2 regions of the Cytobacillus spartinae genome follow, and region 2 is predicted to be linked to the other one. Evidence: predicted binding sites of a transcription regulator. Region 2 holds the regulator's gene; the other holds the start of a gene.

Region 1 (8,257 bases), on a different contig from region 2:
TTAGCTACTTAAAACCATTATAAAAAACCGTAACAAACACTGTCAATTTATTCATTTTAGCGAATGCTCTATTCTTCTAGTCAAACAGCTTTAGAAATAATTCTTCCTGTAATGCTTATCATAAACATTATAATGGTATAATAGTACTTACTTTATCCTGTTTCTCGGAGTTAATTAAAATATGAAAAAAAACTATCGAAATCTTTTTATTTATTTACTTGTCGTTATCATTCCTACCATTATTTTAAGTATATTCTTTATTAACTTAAGAATGAAGGAAGACTATACAGAGAGAGTTGAACATGCCAAGTGGATTGCTTCAATCCATGAGACACATTGGAATCAATTCATAAGTGAAACTGTTACTTCCCTTGAGATGTTATCTCTTACAGCAGGGACCTTAATCAACAACGTGGAACAAATGGGACCACTTTTACAACGTGCTCACCAAACCGATCCTCGTTATGGCGGGCTTTACCTTCTCGACCACCATGGGCATGTGATGACTGGCTCGAATAATCTTATCAAAAAAAATGAATTAGAAGATGATCCCTATATAAAGGAAGTCTTAAAAACAAAAGACACCATCATTTCAAATAACCTTGCTTCTATTAAAAATGGGCAACAAGTTATAGGGTTAGCTGTCCCTGTTCTAAATGAAGAAAATTCTATACAATCTATTACGGTTGCTTTATTACGTGTTGATTATGTTCAAAATATTATGAATGTATTAACCCCAGACACCAAGTTACTAGTTATAAATGCAAACGATGATATTATAATGGGAATTAATAAAAACCATATAGGTGAGATTAATGACCGAACTTGGATAACTGTACCTATTGACCGTCTTCCATGGACCATAAAAGTAAAGATAAAGGATCTTGAGTTTGATAAAATATTTACGGATGCTCTTATCATTATTCTTATTAGTTTGGTCCTCACAAACATTTTATATTTGCTGCTCAAATATATGCTGCTTAAAAGGCAAGCGGCGTTGGAAAAACAGCAAAATGAAGCACAAAAACTAGAACTAGTTGGAACGTTAGCAGCTAGTACGGCACACGAAATCCGTAACCCCCTAACCGGCATAAAAGGGCTTGTTCAACTGTTAAGTGAAAAATATAAAAATCCAAATGACCAATTCTATTTTTCAGTGATAAACGATGAAATTAAACGAATTAATGAGATTGTTAGCGAGTTCTTAATCTTGGGTAAACCAACTGTGCAGAAGATGGAGATCATTGATTTAAGAACGATTATTCTCGAGCTACAGCCTCTCATTTCTTCAGAAGCAAATTTGTTTAATGTAAAATGGACATGCTCTATGCCTAAAACAGCAATTCATGTCGCTTGCACGAAAGATCAAATGAAACAAGTTATCCTTAATATTACGAAAAACGCTTTTGAATCAATGAGTGATGGAGGTAACCTGGATATAGAGCTTTCTGTAGATAAAGAGAATTGTCAGTTGATTATCACAGATACCGGAACTGGAATTCCTGATGAATTGTTAGAAAGTATCTTCAACCCGTTCTTCACTTCGAAGAAGACAGGGACTGGTTTAGGCCTTGTTGTTTGCAAACGAATCCTTCATTCTTTTAATGGAAAAATAGAGATCAAAAGTAAAGAGAATGTAGGTACAAAAGTGATCATTTCATTACCAATTGTAGAAATACTTAAGTAGTGCTTAACTAGTTGTGGAGTTGGAGGTTTTTTATGGACTGGATAACGGAATTCATGGAGCAGTATGGGTATATAGGAATCTTTCTAATGATGGCATTGGAAAACTTATTTCCTCCTATCCCTTCAGAAATCATCCTTCCTTTTGGAGGATTTCTAACTACATACTCAGATTTGACTGTAGTAGGCGTCATACTATCTGCAACAGCAGGCTCTTTAGCTGGTGCTGTCGCTCTCTTTGGAGTTGGTCTCCTTCTAGATGTTGAGCGCTTAGAAAAAATTATTGATCGCTGGGGACATATTCTTCGAGTAAAAAAGGAAGACATTCACAAAGCCGATTCTTGGTTTGATAAATACGGTTATTGGACGGTCCTTTTTTGTAGGATGATTCCGTTAATAAGAAGTCTCATATCGATTCCCGCTGGGATGTCTAATATGAAATTCTTTCTTTTCATCACCTTTACAACGATAGGGACCTTTATATGGAACATTATTCTTGTGTCATTAGGTGCAATGTTAGGGGAATCTTGGGAAGAAATTGAGCATTTTATAGGCGTGTATTCAAATATCACTTATGCAGTCCTCGCTATTGGATTCGCTTTATTTATTCTTTGGTACGTTTTTATAAAAAGAAAACAATACAAGTAAAAACGCTGGAGTCCCAGCGTTAAGACAGTAGACAAACTTGAAAACTTCGAGGTTGCCTACTGTCTATTTTTATTAAATAAAGTCCTACTCTGGATAACCGTTGATTTTCCGCTACGGGCGAACGCCCCCCGGAAAGAAAGCGCCTGGAGCGGAAATCAACCATTTCCCTCCGAAGTAAATAAAAAAGACAAAAAGTATCAAAGTCTCGATGCCTTTTGTCGACAATTTGAAACGCTGGAATCCCAGCGTTTTTTTATTGGTTATATAATATCAACAATAGTTTCTTTCTTCTCTATACGGCTACGAAATTCTTCTAATAACTGATTTATACGTTCATTTCTATCTTCCGGAGCGTATTTTTTATGAAAAACAGAATAAAGCAGTACATCCCTTAATTGCAAAAATAAAGGAAGATGCTCTTTCCAATCTGGAGGAAGTTTATTTTCTGTTTCATATCCTTTGATAAAAGAACTTAAGAAGATGCTAGAAAAAGCATTTCCTTCATTTTTTTCTGCATCTGGAAGGTGCCACAGCGCTGAATAGTATAAGGGGATGGCAATATCAGAAGCAAACCAGTGATGACAACAATCGTCGAAATCGAACACATGGATTTCTTCTCCATCAAAGAAGAAATTACCGGAATGTACATCTGTATGAATTAATCCATATATATCTTTATTTTTCGGTAAGGAACTTATTTTTTGAATGAGTTCTTTCGTATTCTGTATAATCAGCTGCTCATTGTTCGGTATATATTTTTCAATGTTGAGTAATTCTTCTTCATCCCAGTGCTCCCTAGCTGACACGTCACCTTCAGGCTTGTAATCCTTAGTTGCATGATGCATTTTTCCAATTGTTTTGCCCCAAGCATAAAATAAGGGAGGGTTAAAATGCTTATCATTACGGACCTTTACTGGAAAACCATCCGCTTTTGTGAATAAGCATCCAAAGAATAAACTATGATCACTAGCCATAGCCGACTCGACTAATTTTCCATTATTAGAAGTTAATACTTTAGGGACATTTACACCCTGATTATGTAAATAATTTACCCAATCTAATTCAGATAACAACTGATCTTCACTTCGATGAGAGCTGTGGGTAATTCTCAATATAAATGGGGTTTGGTCTTTAAACACTTCAAATACATAATTCTCAAAATCTCCGAGTTTTTTATTCTCTTCGTTTAAATTAAATTGCTGTAGAAAATACTGAAGAATTTCTTTTGTAAACACATTCTCTACTACTGCTTCCATACTCTCCCTCTTCTCTAATTCCATTATTTTCTATATATATTACATAATATAGCATATTTAATTAAAACAAAATCGTTTTGTTCCCGAGAGAATTGGAGTATTATAGCATTATCAAATTTTTAAAAATGAATGCTCTAGAAAGAAGGAAAAACATAATGAGTCAACCTGCTGTCGTCTCTAAAAACATCTCTAAAGAGCATGAGGGTACAGCCTACAAAATTCTGTTTATTATAGGTCTGTGCCATCTGCTTAACGATTCTATTCAAGCGGTAGTACCAGCGATGTTCCCGATACTTGAAAAGTCAATGGGCTTAACTTTTACGCAATTAGGGTTAATTGGATTTTCTTTAAATATTGTTTCATCCATTATGCAGCCAGTCATTGGAATCGTTACTGATAAGAAACCAATGCCTTATGCCTTGCCGATTGGATTAACTTTTACCTTATTCGGTGTTTTAGGTCTTTCTCTATCACCTAGCTTTGAATGGATCTTAATATCGGTCTTATTTATTGGCTTCGGTTCAGCCGTATTCCATCCAGAAGGTTCTAGAGTCGCCTACATGGCTGCTGGAACACGTAGGGGACTCGCTCAATCCATTTATCAAGTTGGGGGCAACTCTGGTCAAGCGTTAGCTCCTTTAATTACAGCTTTAATTCTTGTGCCATTAGGACAAATCGGAGCTGCTTGGTTTACCATCGTTGCAGCCCTTGCAGTTAGTCTCTTAATCTATATTGCCAACTGGTATTCTAGGAAATTGAGCTTTGATCATGCCCTTCTAAAGGGAAAGAGCAAAGTTACAACTAATCCAAAAGGAATTTCGAAAATTATTATTTTTTATCTTTTTCTAATTTTATTCTTAATATTTGCTCGTTCCTGGTATATTTCAGGGATTACGAACTACTATGCTTTTTATGCTATAGACACATACTCCTTCTCTATACAAAAAGCCCAAGTATATTTGTTTGCCTTTTTAGTCGCAGGTGCAGTTGGAACCTTCTTTGGAGGCCCTTTAGCCGATCGATTTGGAAAAAAGAATGTTATCTTTCTATCTATGATTAGTACAGCACCACTTTCTATCGCTATTCCTTTTGTACCTCCAACAGTTGCATTTATCTTGCTTGCGCTAACTGGTTTCATTCTCATGTCTAGCTTCTCAGTAACAGTCGTTTATGCACAAGAGCTAGTACCAGGAAAGATCGGGACCATGGCTGGGTTAACTGTAGGATTGGCTTTCGGAATGGGGGCTCTAGGTTCAGTTGTGTTAGGTTACTTAGCCGATTTAATCGGCCTTCCTTTAACCATTATATTAACCGGGTTTCTCCCACTATTAGGATTAATCACGCTGTTATTACCTTCTGATAAAAGAATAGCTGAAATACATTCATAAAAAATAGGGATGAATGGGAAGCCCCATTCATCCTTATTTGATTTCATTAATTCTAATAAAAAGGTCTTCCTTTTCTTCTACTTTTAAAAGCTTTTCGGCCATCGGAAATAAGATGTTTTCTTCTTTAGCGAAGTGGTCAACCAATATATAGTAAGCATTTTTTATTACATGTGAATATTTAATGATTTCTTCATTGGTAAACTCACTTTTGTTGTTTGTTGCCTTCAAAAAGGTTCCTATACACTCCTTCGCCTGGTCATGTTCATACTCCATGACAGCAATTGGCCCCATTTCCTTCCCAATATACGTTTCCATCATTGGGAATAGAACACCCTCTTCCCTTTCAGAGTGAGGTTCTAACTCGTGAAAAAATGCCTTTACTTGATCAATTAAGCTAGTGAAAGCTTCTTCTCTTTCATCGTTAGCATCTATTCTGTTACATGTGAACAAAAGGTTTTCTAATTGCTTTAGTAGTGATGGATGTTCTTCCTTAAGTTGACGTAACCCTTTACTTAATTCAATATCTTGATTTCCAATCATAGAACTCATACAACCTTGCATAATAACTACTCCTTTCGGTTACCTTCTAGCTACAGTATATATCGCTTAGGCAAAAGGAGTTGTGATTCCAATCACAGATACAAACATAAATACTTTTTTCCGGTTAGTTATCAAATTAATTAGAAACTATCTATACAATTTTCTAAAAATTTTAACAATTACACAGGTAATTTTTCCAGAACCATCATATAATAAATAGTAAGAAATATTTTATAAGTGTTTTATACAAGGAGGGAGAAAATGTATTATCCAAACTATACTGAATTTTATCAAAAGGCTCTAATTCCAATTGGGGTGAATGATCACAGTTCATTATTAAAATGGTCAAATGACGATACGGAAGTCTCACACTGGTTAATTGCACTAGAAGGTCATCCTAAAGATAAAAGCGAGTACTATACTTGGAAAGTCATTGTTTTCGCTACAGATCGGAACGGGAACTTCAGAGGGAGAAAACCTTGTTATACCTCCATTATGTTTGAGTGCTTCCATAAAGCTTACGATGCAGTTAAAGAGATAGAGACTCAAGGTAGAAGTGATGTTTTATACTCCTCCAATTTCCAAGAAAGAATCAGCTAAATTATCCCCTTAATAAACTCCTGGCTTTTCTTCTTTTTACATTCATTTGTGAAATCCCATACATATAGTGGAATACCAACAAATTCATATTAAATTCGACATCAGTTAACTGAAACCTGAAATTAATTTCTTTTACACTTTCTATTAGGACAGCCCCATTAAGGGAGTATTTATTTTCTTTAAAATTAACTAGTTTTCGCTTTAAAAACAGGCAGGAATACAAGCCATTTTTATTCGCATTTATAGAATATATTGAGGTGATTTAAAAATGGGGTTAGACTGCTGTGAAATGTTAAGTAGAGACGTCCGACGTTTAGAACGCCAGGTTCAGAGGTTAGAAAGGCTAGTTGAGCGCCTAGAAAGACAAGTACAAGCATTAGAACAGGAAACAGGTGATACGAAAAACCAGTAACAAAAGTTACTGGCTTCTTGTTAAACCGTTAAACCCTATTTAGAAAGCACCCAAAACTCATGGGTGCTTATTGTGTTCTAGTTAAGCCAACCGAAACACAATCCCATGACCACCCTTTGGATATTCCCACTTAATATTTTGATAAGGGCATCCAATTCGGCAGCTTCCACATTCGTGGCAACCCTCATATCCCACTTGCATCCTCGTTCCTTCCCACTTATAAACTTCCGCTGGACAGAAAACAGTGCATATCTTATCAGGGCATTTTGTCATACAAATATCATGATCCAACACAGTCAAATGGGACTTTGTATCGCATTTAAAGCGAAGTAGATACTGCTTTTCTTCGATGTTTTTTGTAGACATTATTTCACCGCCTTCCATGCACGATATATATCCTGAATCACCTTAAAGGTACCTTTCTCACTAGTTACACTACGCATAATTTGTTTTTGCTTTTCCCGTTTAGGTGTTCCATCAACAGTGAAGAACTTACTAGCAGCCTTATTCATCATTGGTACATAATCTTTAAAATATTGTGGGTAGTGTTCAAATGTGTGTGCTGCATCTTTGTACTTCTCTAGGTCTTTCATAATAAAACTATTATATAGTGCTTCACGGTAACTATTTAAGCTAGCTTCACTAAAGTCTTGGCGTTCCTTTGCTCTTATGACAGCTTCTGCAGCCATTTTTCCAGAAGACATGGCCATATTAGAGCCTTCTCTGTGAATGGCATTAACTAATTGTGCAGCATCACCGACAACGAGAACTCCGTTTCCTGCAACCTTAGGGACGGAATTGTAGCCACCCTCCGGAATTAAATGAGCTAAGTATTCTGCGGATTCTCCTCCAGCGAGTAACGGTTTAACCATAGGATGGTTTTTTAGGTAGTCTAAAAGGTCGTAAGGCTTTAACTTCGCTTTTATCATACTTGAAAGCGTTGTGCCCACACCGATATTCACACTCTCTTTATTTGTATAGATGAAAGCGGTTCCAAGATTACCTTTAGTAGAATCACCAAATATTTCAATGGTGCACCCTTGATTATCCTCTACATTAAATCGGTCATTAATCTTCTCTTTTGAGAGATTAATAACTTCCATAACAGTTAAAGCCACTTCATCTGGTCTGAACTCCTTATGGAATCCTAACTGCTTCGCTAGTAGCGAGTTAACACCATCAGCTAACACAACCACATCGGCGTACACATCACCATCTGGGCGGTCCGTACGTACTCCAATTACCTTCCCATTTTCAACTATGCATTCTAGCGCAACAGTTTCATTAATGAGTAGGACACCTTCTTCAACCCCTTTTTGGGCAAACCACTGATCAAACGGTGCACGTAAAACGGTAAAGTTATTATAAGGTTCGACACCCCACTCCAGCCCTTTGTAGCCGAAAGTGACCGTCGATTCTTTATCCATCATCCAAAAGCGCTGTTCAATGACAGGTCTTTCTAGCGGAGCTTCCTTCCAAAATTCCGGAATAATCTCCTCCATTTGTTTTCGATATAAAACGCCACCCATTACATTCTTACTTCCTGGATATTCTCCTCTTTCAATTTGCAATACCTTCAATCCATGCTTAGCGCATGTGTATGCGCAAGAAGTACCTGCTGGCCCTGCTCCAACGACGATTACATCAAACTTTTCAGGCATAGCTAATCTCACCGCCTTCTTCTTTACGGATTTCCTTGAATTGTTGAATCAGCTTTGGAACAATTTCCA
Region 2 (8,257 bases):
AATAAAAAGTTACCTAGGATGGTTCGAATATCTTTTTCATTTTTTAGTGGATAGTCATCCCACAGTTCATTTAGTACCCTTTTATTAGAGGTGAGTTTAGCCTGTTCTTGGTCATAGTAACCTATTCCTACATTTGAACCATAATGGATTTCACCAGAAATTGAGGGAAGTGTCTCAACAATGGTTTTTAAAAGAGTTGATTTTCCAACCCCATTTGGTCCAACTAGAGCGATGCTTTCTCCCCTTGTTAGACGGAAAGAGATTTGTTCGGATACTTTTTCACCGTTGTATCCGATAGCAAGATCCTCAACTTTAAGTACATCATTGCCACTTTGTCTTTCGATTTCAAAAGAAAAGTTGGCTGACTTTTCATCGCCGAGAGGTTTATCCATTAATTGCATTTTTTCGAGCTTTTTGCGTCGACTTTGAGCTCTTTTAGTTGTTGAAGCTCGTGCAAGGTTTCGTTGAATAAAATCCTGAAGCTTTGCTACTTCTTCTTGTTGCTTTTCATATTGTTTCATATCACGTTCATAATTCTCTGCTTTTTGGTCAAGGTAAGCACTATAGTTTCCAGTAAACTTTGTAATTTGCTTACGGGATATCTCGTATACTTGATTGACGACTTTGTCTAGGAAATATCGGTCATGGGAAACAATTAAAATGGCTCCATGATATCCTTGTAAATACTGCTCAAGCCAGGAAAGCGTATCGATATCTAAATGGTTTGTCGGCTCGTCTAAGATTAGAATATCAGGCTTTTTTAATAGCAGCTTACCTAGAGCTAATCTTGTCTTTTGCCCACCGCTTAAGCTATCTATTTTAGTCGAGTAATCAAAGGAATGGAAGTTAAGTCCGTGAAGAACAGAACGAATATCTGATTCGTACTGATAACCACCATTTTCTTTAAATTGAACTTGCAATAGATCGTACTCTTTTAGAATCCGTTCGTATTCACTCGACTGAAAGGAAGAAGGGTCAGACATGGCTTCTTCGAGTTTACGGAGTTCTTTCTCTTGGCGTCTAAGGTTTTCAAATACAGTAAGCATTTCATCCCAAATGGAGAGACCTGACTCTAAACCGGTATTTTGAGCAAGATAACCAATGGTTACCTCTTTTGGCTTAATAATGTCCCCGCTGTCTTTAGACATATGCCCAGCAATGATTTTAAGTAGAGTTGATTTCCCCGCTCCATTCCTACCTACTAAAGCAATTCGGTCACGCGTTTGCACTTCTAGCTTTATATTCGTTAAAATAGGGTCAGCACCGTATGATTTTGATAATTGGTTCACTTGCAGTAATATCATAACTTTCACCTCTATATTTCTAGAGTTAGTTTAACGTAATAAAAGGAGTAGAGCAATAAAAGTAAATGAAAGGAATCGAATTCCTGTTAACTATCAATATTACGCAAAGCCGTAGTAAACTTTTATTGTGAAGGATAGTACAATCTTTACTTACAGAATGGGTAAAATAGTGTATGATTTGAGTGAGGTGTTGTAAGATGGGGGAATTTACCCACTTTAATAATGAAGGTAGAGCGAAAATGGTCGATGTGAGTGATAAAGTAGAGACAGTTCGAACGGCCATTGCTAACTCTAGTATAACGGTAAATAAAGAGATTTACGATCGAATTACCAATAATGAGATGAAAAAAGGAGATGTTCTAGCTGTAGCGCAAGTGGCTGGAATTATGGCATGTAAAAAAACATCAGAGATTATCCCAATGTGCCACCCTATTCCTTTGACTGGGATTGACATTTCATTCACATGGGAACAAGAAGAGGATCAATACACCCTTTTCATAGCAGCTTCTGTAAAGACAAAAGGGAACACGGGTGTGGAAATGGAAGCGCTAACAGCAGCATCTGCTTGTGCTTTGACTGTATATGATATGTGTAAGGCTGTAGATAAAGGAATGGTGATAGGTAAAACCTATCTAGTTGAAAAAACTGGCGGTAAAAATGGGGATTTTAAAAGAGAAGATAGATTAAAATAAGCCAATTAAAATACGGGCGGGGGATTTCGGATGAATAATGAAACAATGAAGATTCCGCAAGCAACGGCAAAGCGGTTACCTCTATATTATCGATTTTTAAAAAACCTTCACTCATCAGGAAAACAAAGAGTTTCTTCTGCTGAGTTAAGTGAAGCGGTGAAAGTAGATTCAGCAACAATCCGAAGGGATTTTTCGTATTTTGGAGCTTTAGGGAAAAAGGGTTATGGATACAATGTAAATTATCTACTATCTTTCTTCCGAAAAACGCTAGATCAAGATGAGTTAACGAAAGTAGCATTAATCGGTGTAGGTAACTTAGGTACAGCATTTTTAAATTACAATTTCTTAAAGAATAATAATACAAAAATTGAAGTCGCTTTTGACGTTGACCACGGTAAAGTAGGTACTAGTATAGGCGATGTTCCTATTCACCATATGGATGATTTAGAGAAGGTAATCGAGAAGGAAGATGTTCAAGTGGCTATTCTGACGGTTCCATCGACGTTTGCCCAGTCCATTACAGATCGTCTTGTACAAGTTAATGTAAAGGGAATATTAAACTTCACACCGGCAAGGTTAACAGTACCATCTTTCATTAGGGTCCATCATATTGATTTAGCTGTTGAATTGCAATCACTTGTTTATTTTCTGAAGCACTATGGCGTTGAAGCCGAGGATAGTGAATAAAATCACGAAAATCTAGTAAAGTGCAAAAAGAATTAACCAATATAAAATAGTTGAAGATAGTAATAAATCCGTTATGATAGAATGAGGGAGGTGAGGCAGGATGATGAATATCGGTATGGGAAGCCTCATACTTATTGTGTTCGTTGCTTTATTAATATTTGGTCCTAAGAAGTTACCTGAGCTAGGTAAAGCAGCAGGGAACACTTTACGTGAATTTAAAAACGCTACTAAAGGTTTAGCAGATGATGATGACGATACAAAAAAAGAAAATAAGAGCGACACAAATTAAATTTTTATACAAATAAAGGTGAGCTTAATTCCAGATTTTCATAAGTTTTATCCTTTATTAATTTATATGTACGGTGAATACTTATTTTTATGTGATGTTAGGATGAAATACAATGAGTCATAAAGATATGACGATGTTTGAACATATTGGCGAGTTAAGAAAACGGCTTGTTATTTCGGTCGTTTTCTTCTTCGTTGCAACAATTGCAAGTTTCTTTATTGCGGAGCCGTTAATCGTCTATTTGCAGAAAGCTGATGAAGCAAAAGAACTTACGATGAATGCGTTTCGTCTGACAGATCCAATCAAGATTTATATGCAATTTGCTTTTCTGATTGCATTTGTTATGACTTCACCCTTTCTTTTATATCAATTATGGGCTTTTATAAGTCCCGGCTTGTATGAAAAAGAGAGGAAAGTGACGCTAAGCTACATTCCAATATCCGTTATTCTATTTATTAGTGGTATTGCTTTTTCTTATTTTATTTTGTTTCCATTTGTCGTCGAATTCATGACGAGAATCGCAAACCGATTAGATATTAATCAGGTAATTGGAATTAATGAGTACTTTCAATTCCTATTCCAATTGACGATTCCATTTGGATTACTGTTTCAGCTACCCGTTATTATCATGTTTTTAACGCGATTAGGAATTGTGACACCTATGTACTTGGCAAAGGTTCGAAAATACGCTTACTTTATTCTGATTGTCATAGCAGCATTTATTACGCCACCTGAGCTTTTATCTCATATGATGGTTACAGTGCCGCTACTAATCCTGTACGAAGTGAGTATATTAATTTCGAGATTTGCTTATAAAAAAGCCCAGCAGGCTGAACAGATTTTAGAAGAGGAAATATAAACAATAAAGGCCATCAGAAGTAAAATTCTGATGGCCACTTTAATGTGTTAACTTATCTCTGTCGGTTGTTTAGCCCACTTAATCGCTCGAACTTGAATCTCGCCAATTTTCTCTTCTAGTTCTTCAGGGGGAAGGGGATGTCCAAAGAAATAACCTTGTATTTCAGTACAGTTATTTTTTTGTAAAATCACTACTTGATCCTCTTCCTCTACGCCTTCTGCAATAACTAGTAGGTTTAAATTTTGTGCCATTGTAATGATGGTCGAAACAATCGCAGCATTTGCCTGATTGCTTGCAATATCTTTTACAAAGGAACGATCAATCTTTAGACGGTCGATAGGTAGTACCTTTAGATAGTTGAGAGAGCTGTATCCAGTTCCAAAATCATCAATGCTTATTTTAATTCCAAGTTTTTTCAAATCATTTAGAACCGGAATCGCCTGTTTCACATCTATTGTCATGCTCTCCGTAATTTCTAGTTCTAGTAAATGCGGCTCAAGCCCGGTTTCTTCTAGGACAGAAGCAACCATATTGATAAGATTTGATTGTAAAAATTGCCTAGTAGATAAGTTCACAGATATAGACAAAGTAGGGAGACCATTGTTCTTCCATTCTGTCACTTGCTTACAAGCAGTTCTTAAAACAAATTCTCCAATCGGAACAATTAATCCGGTTTCCTCCGCTATTGGAATAAACTTTCCTGGTGAGATAAGTCCTTTTTCTGGATGGTTCCAACGAATGAGAGCCTCAACGCCTGTTAATTCTCCTGTTTGAACGTTAACCTTCGGCTGATAATATACCATGAACTCATTACGCTCAATGGCCTTTCGAAGATCATTTTCAAATACTAGTTCTTCGTAGGTTAGATCTTCAACAATAGGTGAATACAAGGAAAACGTATTCCCGAGTTCTTTAACCCTAAACATAGCGAAATTTGCATGTTTAATCAATGACTCCACATCTTCGCCATCTGTTGGGTATAAGGAGATCCCAATACTTGCTGTGGTAAGGATTTCATACCCGTTTATGATAATGGGCTTATTGATGGTTTGAACGATTTTTTCAGCGACTTGGATAGCGTCCTTGCCTTCACTGATGGCAGGTAAAAGAATGAGAAACTCATCTCCTCCTATCTTTGCGACAATGTCATCAGGACCGATACAGTCACGAATTTGTCCCCCAACGTTTTTTAAAAGTAAATCCCCAAAATCATGTCCTAGAGAGTCATTAACCTTCTTAAATCGATCCAAATCGAGAAACAACACGGCAAGTAAGGATGATTCTTCTTCGTTGTTTTTCTTCTGAATTGCTTGTCCGACCTTTTCTTTGAAAAAACGAAAATTTGGAAGCTGCGTAATATAATCATGATAGGCAGAATGATGTAAAGATTCATAGGCAAAAATTAAATCCAATGAGAGAGCAATTTGGTTCGTGAAAACGGAGAGAGACTGTACCATTGAATCACTGAAATAATTCTCCTTCATGCTCCCTAGATTTAATGTACCTATGGGTTTTTCCTTACTAGTCAATGGAATGATGAGTGAAGACCTGATGTTTGGTTCTACAAAGATACCTTTAAGTTCACTAAAGCCCATATGGTTCTGGATAAATGGAACATCACTGTTCATCACGTTTTGCAAAACATTATTAGTTAACGAAGAAGTCTGTATGTCACTATTCTTTAAAAAATATAACCTACCGCCATCTTTCAATTGTTGGTCAACTAAACTAATAGAGGTTGCTTCGATTTTCATAAAATCTTGGATTTCTTTTAAGATTACGAGTAAGACCTCTTCACGGAGAATATCTTTCTTTATCACGGATTGTGCAATTTTTCTATTGGTTTCAAGCATGTTTATATTTTCAGTAAGGCTTTTCGTTGCTTTATCAATTTCGGTTTGCAGAGTGGCCTCGTTGGCTTCTATTCTTTTTGCCATCTTGTTAAACATATGTGATAACGATTTCGCTTCATTGGTTCCTTCCTCGATCACGCGAACCTTTCTTTTTCCGTCAATCAAGTTCTGAGATGCTTTCATCAAACTGACCAAAGGGGAAGAAATACGCTTGCTAATAAAAGACGACACAAACATAGCGAGAACTGAGACTAAAAGAGATATAAAAACGGTATAGGTTATGATTGAAAAAAGTTGTTTATTCAGTTCATCGGTTTTTAAAGCAATTTCAATTTCTCCTAAGTTTGAATTAAAATACTCAAGAGGTACTTTTTCAACCAATACTTTGTCTTCTTCTAGTGTGTCTCCTTTTTGATTTACAATGGTTCCATGTTTATCTTTTACAATGACGTATTGAATGTTCGGTTGGTCTAGCAAAGAATATACCAACGGCGTAATTAACGTATAATTTTCCTCTAACATAGAAAGGGCAATGGCTGAATTTAATGTATTAGCTGCTGTCTGCCCTTCATTACGTAAAGCACTTTCAATATGCGCTTTTTCTTTCCAAATATAAGTCACACTTAATGAGGCAATACCAGCAAGTAAAATAATGTTTGTGGATAACCAAATTTTAAACGCGATACTATTGGTCCATTTCACTTTTCCTTGCCTCCTCTAGTTGTGCTAACCACTCACGATAATATTTCTTTTGTTCTTCTCTATCATATTTGTTCGTAATGCTTTCCCATTCAGTGGCTGTATTCTGTAAAGCTTCTTCTGGGGAGAGCCTATTAATAAGGGCTAGTCCCATATTTCTATCAAGGCTCTGCATATATTCCCAGCTCCCAGGAATCATAAGATCGGTGTTCGTATTCTTCAAGCTATCCTTAAGTGTGGAAAGAAAATCCCTACTAATCTCTTCACTTGGGAAAGGACCTTTACCAGTCACTTCAAAATGACTATAGCGATAGGGATCATTAATCGTTTCATAAGAGTTAATGGAATCGATACTGTTCTCTTTAGAAGTAAGATGTTCAATCACTTGCCAAGCCTTAGCTGGATCCTTTGAATCCTTTGAGATGGAAAGCACTCTACCTATCCAAGTACCGCCACGAGGGGATCCCTCTAAATCTCCTGGAACTAAAGTCCAATCTACCTGGTCTACAATCTTCGAATCCCATGTCTTTGTGTCAAAGGAAAACCGTGCTGTATCACTCCACTGTACAACCATGGCTACATTTCCTTGTAAAAACACATTATTTAAATCAACCCAGTCATACATTGAATTGGGTGGAACAGCCTCACTGTTCACTAGGTTAACTAAATCAGTTAGTACTTGAATTCCTTTTTCAGAATGAATAAGCGGCTTCATTTCCTCATCAAAGTAAGCTCCGCCTGTGGATAGAAAGCGTTCAGCAAACCATATGTATCTCATTCCGTCCCCATTTAAGATGGCAGTTCCATATTGATTGATTTTTCCATCTCCATTTGTATCTCGACTAAGAAATTTTGCAATCTGGTCATACTCTTCCCATGTTCTCGGTGGCTCTAAGTCTTTTCCATATTTCAGGTGGTACTCTTCGTTATATTTCTTGAACAAATCCTTGCGATAAAAAAGTAAGTGATTGTCACCATCATAAGGAGCTCCGTAAGAATGGTTCCCATACTTCATATAGACATTCTTATAGAGCGGCAGGATGTCCTCTGAATATTCCTCCGTAAAATAGGAATCAAGAGGTAAGAGCATATCACGCTCAACATACATGGGTACTTTAACAGGAAAAAGAACATATATATCATACTGCTCGTCGGTAGCGAATAAGAAATCTTCCATTCTTTCTGTGAGCCGTTCGGGGTAATTATAGACAAGACGGATTCCATACTTCTCGGCAATCTCCTTTTCTTCTTTTTTAAAAAAGGAAATAGCTCCAGGGGAATCGGCAATAATTTTAATCGGAATTAAACGGTCATTGACACCTTCATTTTCTAAAGGGACAGTTGTAGTCTTGTCGCAACCTATCAGTGACAACCCGAGCAATAAAGGAACAACTAATCTCCATTTCACAAGATCACCTCTTACAATAAAAATGAGGAAGGGTAAATTAAATGGCACTTCTTTCCTCTATATTGTAATAGACGAACGTAGCCTTTTGAGTAAGAGAATATGTAAAATTAGTGGATAAATTATACATTAGATAGGGAATATAAAAACCCTTTCCGTTATAAGTGGAAAGGGTTAAGGCTTACTTCTTATCTTTTTTTACATTTTTAATTTTATAGTGTAGCAATACCATTCTGATTCCTGATCCAAGATCAAACGTGGCAAGTAGAACAAGTAGGTAAGTGAAAAATCCCCATTCGCCGGTTCTTTGTACATCCATGACTGCGAAATAGGTAAATAATAAACCGAGTACAATATAGATAATACCCGAAAACAAAGGTGACTGCCTCATATAAAAAATCCTCCGATAAAGCTTTGAATTCTTTCAGCTTCTTGTATCATTCTTTCTAGATCCTCTTTAAAAATAGAT

The links. The regulator Rex, encoded in region 2, represses fermentation and respiration genes when NADH is low (regulators of the CRP and FNR family bind a similar motif). The targets are predictions, from matches to a motif close to TTGTGAAATATTTCACAA.
Region 1: ACFYKX_RS23665 (hemerythrin domain-containing protein) is a predicted target of Rex. The motif match lies at 5,677-5,694, and genes of this name have one in related genera.

What each region holds. Positions count from the first base shown of each region.
Region 1 is NZ_JBIACK010000017.1:58,608-66,864, forward strand. It holds gene ACFYKX_RS23645 (ATP-binding protein) at 182-1,687, shown strand; gene ACFYKX_RS23650 (DedA family protein) at 1,720-2,331, shown strand; gene ACFYKX_RS23655 (phosphotransferase enzyme family protein) at 2,592-3,587, opposite strand; gene ACFYKX_RS23660 (MFS transporter) at 3,743-4,975, shown strand; gene ACFYKX_RS23665 (hemerythrin domain-containing protein) at 5,009-5,536, opposite strand; gene ACFYKX_RS23670 (hypothetical protein) at 5,777-6,115, shown strand; gene ACFYKX_RS23675 (hypothetical protein) at 6,384-6,527, shown strand; gene ACFYKX_RS23680 (ferredoxin family protein) at 6,609-6,893, opposite strand; gene ACFYKX_RS23685 (FAD-dependent oxidoreductase) at 6,893-8,188, opposite strand; gene ACFYKX_RS23690 (electron transfer flavoprotein subunit alpha/FixB family protein) at 8,181-8,257, opposite strand, start outside.
Region 2 is NZ_JBIACK010000022.1:4,481-12,737, forward strand. It holds gene ACFYKX_RS25730 (ABC-F family ATP-binding cassette domain-containing protein) at 1-1,304, opposite strand, end outside; gene moaC (cyclic pyranopterin monophosphate synthase MoaC) at 1,502-1,996, shown strand; gene ACFYKX_RS25740 (redox-sensing transcriptional repressor Rex) at 2,027-2,683, shown strand; gene ACFYKX_RS25745 (twin-arginine translocase TatA/TatE family subunit) at 2,784-2,972, shown strand; gene tatC (twin-arginine translocase subunit TatC) at 3,085-3,831, shown strand; gene ACFYKX_RS25755 (EAL domain-containing protein) at 3,879-6,386, opposite strand; gene ACFYKX_RS25760 (ABC transporter substrate-binding protein) at 6,370-7,791, opposite strand; gene ACFYKX_RS25765 (YdiK family protein) at 7,970-8,179, opposite strand; gene ACFYKX_RS25770 (CPBP family intramembrane glutamic endopeptidase) at 8,176-8,257, opposite strand, start outside.